DNA from 2 places in the Lysinibacillus sp. NPDC056232 genome. Region 2 is predicted to be linked to the other one. Evidence: riboswitches for the same ligand, from Rfam matches in the RefSeq annotation. Region 2 holds a riboswitch; the other holds the start of a gene.
What was found. Region 2 has a riboswitch for lysine ahead of ACFCYJ_RS16755 (aspartate kinase). Riboswitches for the same ligand answer to the same signal wherever they lie in the genome.
Positions count from the first base shown of each region.

Region 1: it holds a riboswitch for lysine, as region 2 does, so the genes downstream of both, ACFCYJ_RS24955 (amino acid permease) here and ACFCYJ_RS16755 (aspartate kinase) in region 2, are expected to answer to the same signal.

Region 1 covers NZ_JBHJTF010000055.1:2,767-7,639, forward strand. Annotated here, with positions in the region: gene ACFCYJ_RS24945 (nitric oxide synthase oxygenase) at 1-172, shown strand, start outside; gene ACFCYJ_RS24950 (CynX/NimT family MFS transporter) at 251-1,459, opposite strand; lysine riboswitch at 1,635-1,811, shown strand; gene ACFCYJ_RS24955 (amino acid permease) at 1,898-3,358, shown strand; gene ACFCYJ_RS24960 (hypothetical protein) at 3,926-4,147, opposite strand; gene ACFCYJ_RS24965 (hypothetical protein) at 4,158-4,289, shown strand; gene ACFCYJ_RS24970 (response regulator transcription factor) at 4,480-4,873, shown strand, end outside.
Region 2 covers NZ_JBHJTF010000023.1:41,426-46,298, reverse strand. Annotated here, with positions in the region: gene ACFCYJ_RS16765 (methyl-accepting chemotaxis protein) at 1-916, opposite strand, end outside; gene ACFCYJ_RS16760 (hypothetical protein) at 1,076-1,246, shown strand; gene ACFCYJ_RS16755 (aspartate kinase) at 1,329-2,555, opposite strand; lysine riboswitch at 2,791-2,969, opposite strand; gene uvrC (excinuclease ABC subunit UvrC) at 3,095-4,873, opposite strand, start outside.

The DNA.
Region 1 (4,873 bases), on a different contig from region 2:
ACAGCAATTTAAATTGTTTGAGGAAGCAGAAGCAGCAGCTAATCGTGAGGTTACAGGCAATTGGACATGGTTGATTCCACCCCTTTCTCCAGCTACAACTCATATTTACCATAAGCCTTATGTTAATGTTTACAATACACCGAACTATTTTTATCAGAAACCACCTTACTAATAGAGAAAGGCAGCTCACGTTAACTTATTTCAGCGGGTGTCCAAACATTTGCTGAAATAAGATCATGAGCTACCTTTTTTAATTTACATATTCATTTTTAGAAGCCCTAAATGAACATAAGAAGAGTATCAATACTACGACAACAAATAACCAACCAGCCGTATTCCAGCCACCAAATAAATCATGCAAATAACCAAATAAGATTGGACCGATTGCGGCTAATAAATACCCTAATGATTGCGCAAAACCTGATAAATCAGCTGCTTCAAAAGCGGTACGGGTACGTAATGTAAAGAACATCATCGCTAATGAGAATGAAGCTCCTCCGGCTAAGCCTAGTAGCACCATCCAAAGTATAGCGAGGTTTGTCCATTCCATCACTAGTCCGATAAAGCCAATTAAGTAAAATGCCGTAAACATGAATACGAGAGGTCGTTGAGATGTCATTTTACTAGCGATAATAGGCACCGCTAAAGCCATTGGGACTTGTGAAAATTGCATGATGGAAAACATCCATCCTGCACGATCTGCAGCTAATCCTTGTGCTATAAATATTTCAGGAATCCAAGCAGCGGTTGTATAGAATAATAATGACTGAAATCCCATAGTTCCCGCTACTGCCCAAGTAACAGGTGATTTCCATAAAGGTGTACGTTCTTTCGTAGTTTTAACATTAGGTTCAGGCTTATTAAATTTCAACTGTGGAATCCATATTAAAATAGTTAACGCCACGAGAACAAGTGCGACTGCCAGTGCACCTTGCCAGCCAATTGATGAATGGGCAACAGGATAGCTAATACCAGCACCGAGTCCAGCTGTCAAATTCATCGACATTGTGAAAAATGCCATAAGTAAACCTACGTGAAAGGGAAACTTCAGTTTAAGCAATCCTGGAATAAGTACGTTACCGAATGAAATGGCTATACCAATTAGCGCAGTACCAAATACGAGCAAACTAGTTGTTCCGAGGGAGCGTATTACAATCCCTAACGCCAAAAGAATAGTCGATAAAAATAATGTTAGTTCTAGCCCGATTTTACGTGCGACAATTGGTACAAAAGGTGAGATGATTGCAAATGCTAACAATGGGATTGTTGTTAGAAAGCCCGCTAGTACATTGGATATGCCGAGGTCTTCGCGGATAAAGGAAATAATAGGTCCAACAACTGTTAGCGGCATCCGTAATGTCGAGGCAATACAAATTACGCCGATAACTAATAATAAGGTTGTACCTTTCCAATTAATTTTCCTGCTAGGATAAGTATCGGTATGTTCATGAGTAGCCAAATAAATCCCCCCTGTTAGAACAATTATGATTGAACCACTATACCACTTTATCACAATAATAAAAATAGTAGAAAATTCATAAAATATAGAATGTTACTTGAGTTATTGAAATGTCATAGGTTGTATGTTAGAATAATATCCATCGTAAATTTAATAATTATATGCCTCATGTTTATAATGAGGTAGAGGTCGCGGTATTTAAGAGTATGCTAATGGAAATGACAAGCATTAGAGATATTAGTTGAAAGGAAATACTGCCGAAGTGTGAGGGGACTTGAAAACCTCATGCTGGGGCTGTCTCCGAAAGGAACAGAACTGTCACGTTTGAACAACGTGTTGAGCTATCATTTTGAAAGAACAGAGGATTTACTTAGCCATCACAGCAACGTTCATGTGATGGCATTTTTTTGCCTCTTATAAAAGGAAGGAAGCTATATCATGAGTGAAATAAAAGTCAATCAGCTCGGCCATAAAGCGCCTAAGCTGAAAAAGGAATTAAAAAGCCGTCATATTACAATGATTTCATTGGGCGGTACAATCGGTACAGGATTGTTCTTAGCTAGTGGTGGTGCCATTGCACAAGCAGGCCCTGGCGGTGCACTACTCGCCTATGCATTAATCGGTATCATGGTGTATTTTTTAATGACGAGCTTAGGCGAAATGGCAGCTTATATGCCATCATCGGGTTCATTTAGTACGTATGCTACAAAATTTGTAGACCCAGCTCTAGGCTTTGCGCTTGGCTGGAACTACTGGTACAACTGGGCAATTACAATTGCGGCAGAAATTTCTGCTGTATCATTAATTATGAAATATTGGTTCCCAGATAGCTCATCAGCACTTTGGACTGTTTTATTTATTGCTGTCGTTTTAACGTTCAATCTATTATCGGTAAAAAGCTATGGTGAAAGTGAATATTGGTTTGCCATGATAAAGGTTGTAACTGTCATCATTTTTATTATTATCAGTTTCCTAATGATTTTTGGTATTTTAGGAGGAAACGCTCCGGTAGGCTTTACGAATTTCTTTATCAGTGATGGACCATTCCACGGTGGATTTCTTGCTACATTTGGTATTTTCTTAGCTGCTGGATTCTCGTTCCAAGGGACAGAGCTACTTGGAATAACAGCAGGTGAAACAGATGATCCTGGTAAAAATATTCCGAAAGCTGTTAAGTCTGTTTTCTGGAGAATTCTTTTATTCTATATTTTAGCGATCGGTGCAATTGGGCTGCTGATTCCATTTACAGACTCACGTTTGCTATCTGAAGATATCGCTGTTTCACCATTTACACTGGTGTTCGACCGTTTAGGAATTGCCTTTGCTGCTTCATTGATGAATGCTATCATTTTAACGGCAATGCTGTCAGCAGGGAATTCAGGGCTGTACGCATCTTCTCGTATGCTTTGGCAATTGGCAGTAGATGGACATGCACCGAAATTTTTCGCTAAACTAAGCCGTCGAGGTATTCCGATTTACGCATTACTGGCGACTTTAGCTGTAGGCTCCCTAGCATTTTTAGCTTCATTCTTTGGTGATGGTGTAGTCTACATGTGGCTTCTAAATGCCTCTGGGATGTCTGGCTTCATTGCTTGGCTAGGAATTGCATTTAGCCATTACCGTTTCCGTCGAGCATTCGAGGTACAGGGATTAGATCCGAAATTGCTGCCGTATAAAGCAAGGCTATTCCCATTCGGCCCGCTATTTGCCTTTACGGTTTGTATGATTGTTGTTATTGGACAAAACTACAATGCCTTTATGGGTAATACAATAGACTGGTATGGAGTCCTTGTCTCCTATATCGGTATTCCACTGTTCTTATTCTTATGGCTTGGCTATAAAATCAAGCATAAAACAAAAATGCATCCATTAGAGCAATGTGATTTAAAAGTCGAATAATAAAAAATAAAACTGTCCTGTGAGTCATATAAAATGCTTGCAGGGCAGTTTTTTAAGTTAAAAAATATGAATAAATTTGTAACCTCAGAAGTACAATCTTGTCAGAAAAAATACTACAATGAACGATTAATCTTTAAGCGCCAAAACCTCGTATCCCCATAATAGCAATCATCGATCCGTAGACTACAAGAATAAGAAAAATGATGAGTAATCCTAAATATTTAGAAATACCCGGTTGTTTTGATTTAATTCCGGATATTCCAAAATAAATACTTATTATCCAGAGTAGGGCACCTACATAAAAGTAAATCCTAAAAATACCGTTCTTACTTAATGAACTAGCATAAAACAATAACACCCCGATAATACAAAATGCAATAGAAAAAAACTGTAATGCCTTCTAAAAGTCATTTCTCCAGTCCTTTCTAAATTATTTTGATTATTGCTAACAATATACCAACCAATACAGTATGACAAATCTGCATTTTAGGCTTCAGATAAAATTACTGGAGAGAATAAAAAGGGGACTTTAGTTTCTCGAATCGTCCCCACTTTTGGTGCACAACCTTAATATGGTAAAATGATAGATAAATAACACATCATCAAATTTTGGGTAGGACATTTGTTGAAACGTATACCATGCATATAAGTTGATTGGAGTGGAGGCTGGGCGACTCCTTGGGGATTAGCGATAGAGGAACGAAGGCTAAAACCATCACGTCCTGTGATAACGCCTTCGTGACCAACATCCTGCTGCTGACGCTTCGTTAGCACTACGCTTTCGCGCAAAAAACATCTGTTGCCCCAAGCGGATCATCGGACGCCCCCAGGAAGCTCTGCTCTGCGCGAAAGCGAAGCGTCAGCGGCAAATGTTTTATCTGTGCGAAAGCGAAGCGGCAGCAACAAATGTTTTATCTGTGCGAAAGCGTAGCGACAGCAACAAATGTTTTATCTGTGCGAAAGCGTAGCGACAGCAACAAATGTTTTATCTGTGCGAAAGCGTAGCGACAGCAACAACAAAGCGCCCAGCTGGAACGGAAATCAACCCCTCTTTGTGGTGATGATCATAGTAATGACAAGTCATATACAGACTGCTTTATATTAGGAAGAGGTGCATGAACGTGCAAAAGCATATTTTACTAGTAGAAGATGACGAAGCTATTCGTGAAATGGTAGAAAGCTATTTAACAATGGAGGGATTCCATGTTACCACTGCAGTAAATGGAGAAGAAGCCTTACAACATTGTTTAAACAATCCCTTTGATTTAGTGATCTTGGATATTATGATACCGAAATTGAATGGATTAGAAGTTTTAAAGATTATACGAGAGCAAGCATCACTTCCAATTATCATTATGTCAGCCAAGGATAGTGATGTTGATAAAGCGTTAGGATTAGGATTAGGGGCAGATGATTATATTGCCAAGCCGTTCTCGATGCTGGAATTTTCGGCACGTGTTAAAGCCGCAATTCGAAGAGCTACGAAATACTCCAGTCAAGTAGAGGATAAGACAG
Region 2 (4,873 bases):
GCTTACGGATTGTAGGTGCAATAGCTTTTAACATTTCAGATACTTGATTTTGTATTATTTCCGAGAAGTCACTAGTATGAGATAATTCAGTCGTTGTTTCCGCTAAACGACCTACAGCTATTACATTTTCTTCTGATGCAGCTGTCATTTGATGAATGCCATGTGCTGCTTCTTCAATATTTTTGCTTGTGACAGTCAAATTAGCAATATTGTTCTTCATGATGCTTAAAAAGTCAGTTAAATAATGTTCAACTTGTTTGATATTGTTTATTGTATTATGTAATTTCTTATCAATGACTGATCGAATCTTCGTCATTTCTTGCAATGAACCTTTCGAGCTGCTGGCTAACTTTCCTACTTCCATCGCGACAACATTAAATCCCTTTCCATGCTCGCCAGCACGTGCGGCTTCAATAGAGGCATTTAAGGATAGTAGTTGTGTTTGATCAGCAATCCCGGTTACGCTTTTACCAATATCATCCATTTTAGTCATTTCATTAGATAACTGCTCTGTTGAATGACCTCCTTTAGCCAACAACTCCTGAACCATTTCACCTTTTGAAATGGATGATTCCATTTCCTCTACAAGGAGTAATGAATGCTGTTTTATCTCTTGAATGTTTGCATTAACATTTTGCTCAACTGCAAGCATCTCTTCAGTATTTGACGACATTTCTTCACTCATTGCTGAAATATCCCCTACACCCGCTGAAACATTTTGAACCTTTAAAGCCGTTTGAAAATTAATTAGCTCCATATGCGCTAGGACAAAGTCTAAAATCGCATTTTTCACATCAATGCTTTCCTGCTCAAGTTCTAATTCCAGGATTCGCTTTTTTAATAATTGTATTTCTAAATCGTTGTTTCTCTCAACACCTTCATCTACTGGCTTTTGAAATAAACCGAACAATACCATACAAACTCCCACCTTCCACTTGGTAAAACATGTCACTTTTATTATATAACAATATAATTGGATAAAATATTAAATTGATCTGAACAAAAAAAGATGTGCCCATTCCAGAAGATTCATTCTAAGTGAAGTAGTTGATTGGAGTGGAGGCTGGGCTACTCCTTGGGGATCAGCGTCACAGATGAGACCCTGGAGCGAGCAAAGCGAGTGAAGTGGCTCATCGGACGCCCCCAGGAAGCTCTGCTCTGCGCGAAAGCGAAGCGTCAGCGGCAAAGAGCCCAGCCGGAACGGAAATCAACCCCTCGTTTTGCCATAGAACCCTACTTTATTTAATATGACATATTAATTTCATTGACATAATAGTTTTTCAACAACATGAAAAGATGTGCCTTTTACTGACACATCTTCTTCAACATTATATGTAAAGCGCTTGTTCTAAGTTAAATTCATCATGTAATGCATTTGCTGCATAAATCATTTCGTCCTGAGGAACAACGACAGACACTTTTATTTCAGAAGTACTGACCATTTTTACAGGGATACCTTCACGACGTAGACAATCAAACATACGGGCAGCCACCCCTGGATTAGATGCCATTCCTGAGCCAATAATAGAGACTTTTGCTAAGCCGATTTCAAAATCAGCAAAACTAAACCCTAGTGATAATTTGCTATCTTCTAGGACACGTAATGCATCGGCGAACTCCTCTTTTAAAATGGTAAACGATACAGTTGGCTTTAAGCCATCAATTATTGCTTGTACGATGATATCGACGTTTATGCGATTTTCTGCAAGTATTGTGAACATATCTGCTAACGAAGCATTAGAATAAGCATCATAACCCACCGTTAGGCGAATAACGTCTGACTCATAGGCAACACCACGTACAATTAAATTTTTCTCCATTTCAACTTCCTCCTTCAATAAAGTACCTACTGTATCTTTTTCGCTCGACCGAATGGTAACTGGGATTTGAAACTTCTTTGCTATTTCTACAGCCCGCGGGTGTAAAATTTGTGATCCTAAGTTTGATAGCTCTAGCATTTCATCATAGGAAATTTCTTTTAGCTTTCGTGCCCCAGCAATCTGACTTGGATCAGCTGTGTAGACTCCATCTACATTCGTGTAAATATCTACGCGCTCCGCTTCCAATGCTGCAGCAATAGCTATCGCCGTCGTTTCCGCACCACCTTTACCGAACGTCGTAATATTCCGAGAATTACAGATACCCTGTCCCTCTGCAACGACGACGATCTTCCCCTGCATAAAATGCTCTTCTATTCGACTAGCGTCTATCTCGTCAATACGTGCATTGCCATACATGACATCGGTTTGAATACCTACCTGCCAGCCTGTTAATGACACTGCCTCATATCCTTCTTCCTGCAAAGCAATCGCCACTAATGCACTTGATAGTTGTGAGCTTGTTGACAACAATGCGTCTAGTTCACGCTTAGACGCATTGTCTGATAGATCACGAGCCATCTTCCCTAATTCTTTAGACATCCCCCTCATTGCCGCAGTGACAACGACAATCTCAGTACCTCTTTCCTTTTCTGCAATCACCTTTTTCGCAACATCTTGAATGTGCTTTGTTGATGTTAATGTAGCACCACCAAATTTCATCACAATTCTCGCCATCCTTATCATTCTCCTTTGTATTTAATCATTTTGCTGATTATAAAGTAGCTATACTTTTGCCGCTCTTTACAAAGATAACGCTGCAAACTCAAAGCGACATTAAGTTATAGGGCTTGAACTAATACGGTTGGCATCACCTCTTACATAGTAGTAACTGCCTTGAAAGAAAGCTAAAAAGGCAGCTCCCACATAACGTGAAAGCTGCCTATAACATGTACAATAAAGTAACTTGCGCATGTGTGATAGCTCTCCGAAACGATTAGAATCGACAGTCTTACATCTCTTAAATGTAAAACCAGCACAGCATCGGAAACAACGATGCTCCACTTCGGCAAGATCCCCTTTCATACATTTTCACTGGACTTGTTCGTCCTCGAATGTACTACTCCTAAATCTTGCACCTCTATCATCACTAAATAGTGAATGTATTTAATTGAACCTTATAGTTTATGGATAAATAGAAACTACAAAAAACTAAGGCTCCGTACATAAACATTGCTATATTGAAGAACAATGTTATATACAACCTTAGCATACGTCTAATCCTTTGACAATGTCTCTTGTTGAAAATAAGCATGAATATTGCTAGCTAAATTAGCAGGCATCCCAGCTTCTTCTAACGCCTGTACACTTGCCTCACGAATTTTTTTGACAGAGCCAAAATGCTTAAGTAATTGCTGTTTTCGCTTTGGACCAACGCCCTCTATATGATCGAGGACAGATTGTATAGCATGCTTCTCGTGCTGCTGTCGTAAGAAGGTAATAGCAAAGCGGTGTACTTCGTCTTGAATTCGCTGCAGTAAATAGAAGCCATCACTTGTGCGCTTTAATGCAATGACTTCAGGTGGATCACCGAATAGAAGCTGTGACGTATTATGCTTTTCATCTTTTGCTAATCCGGCAATTGGAATGACAAGGCCGAGCTCATCCTCTAATACTTCTCTTGCAACTTCCATTTGCCCCTTCCCACCGTCAATTAGTACTAAATCTGGTAAAGGTAGACCTTCTTTTAATACGCGTGTGTAACGACGACGGATTACTTCCTGCATTGCCCCGTAATCATCGTGCTTGGCAGCTGTACGTGTTTTGTACTTTCGATACTCCTTCTTTGCGGGTTTTCCATCGATAAATACAACCATTGCAGATACAGCATCTGTCCCATGCATATGACTATTATCGAAAGCTTCAATCCGTAAAGGCGTAGAAATGCTCATAGCTTCACCAAGCGCCTCACATGCTCCTATAGTGCGTTCTTCCTGACGTTCAATAAGTTGGAACTTCGCTGCTACAGCAATTTCAGCATTTTTCGTCGCCAATTCAACTAGCTCTTTTTTTTGCCCACGTTTTGGTGTAAGTACCTTAACTTCTAATAATTCCGTTAAAATATCTGCATCAATAGATTGTGGGATAAAGATCTCCTTAGGCTTAATGTGCTCTAGCTTTTCGTAAAATCGTCCAACGAACGTTAAAAATTCCTCTTCTGCCTCTTGGTAAATTGGGAAAATCGAGACATCTCGCTCAATAAGCTTTCCTTGACGGACAAAGAAAACTTGAACACACATCCAGCCCTTCTCGACGGCATAGCCAAATACATCGCGGTTAGTTGTATCACTTGAGACGATTTTTTGCTTTTGCATGACTGTATCGATATGTGCAATTTGATCACGAAATTCCTTTGCACGCTCAAACTCTAAATTTTCTGCGGCCGCTAGCATTTTTACCTCTAGCTCCTTTTTGACTTCCTCAACCCCACCATTTAAAAATTTTGTCATATCCTCAATCATATCGTGGTAAACTTCAGCATCAATATCCTTCACACAAGGGGCTAGACATTGCCCCATGTGATAATACAAACAAACCTTGCTAGGGAGTTGTACACATTTTCGCAGAGGATATAAACGATCTAGCAGCTTTTTCGTCTCACTTGCTGCATACGCATTCGGATATGGACCAAAATATTTTGCCTTATCCTTTTTCACTTTTCGTGTTGTAATAAGGCGTGGGTGTTTTTCATTTGTAATTTTTAAATACGGATACGTTTTATCATCCGTCAGCATAATATTGTACTTCGGATCATGAAGTTTTATAAGATTAAGCTCTAAAATTAAAGCTTCAATATTGGAGGATGTCACAATGTACTCAAAATCTTCTATTTCGCTTACAAGTCTTTGTGTTTTCCCTTCATGCGTACCAGTAAAATACGAGCGTACTCGATTTTTCAGCACTTTTGCTTTCCCGACATAAATAATCGTTCCTTGTCGATCTTTCATCAAATAGCAGCCAGGCTGATCTGGTAAAATTTCAAGCTTTCGTTTAAT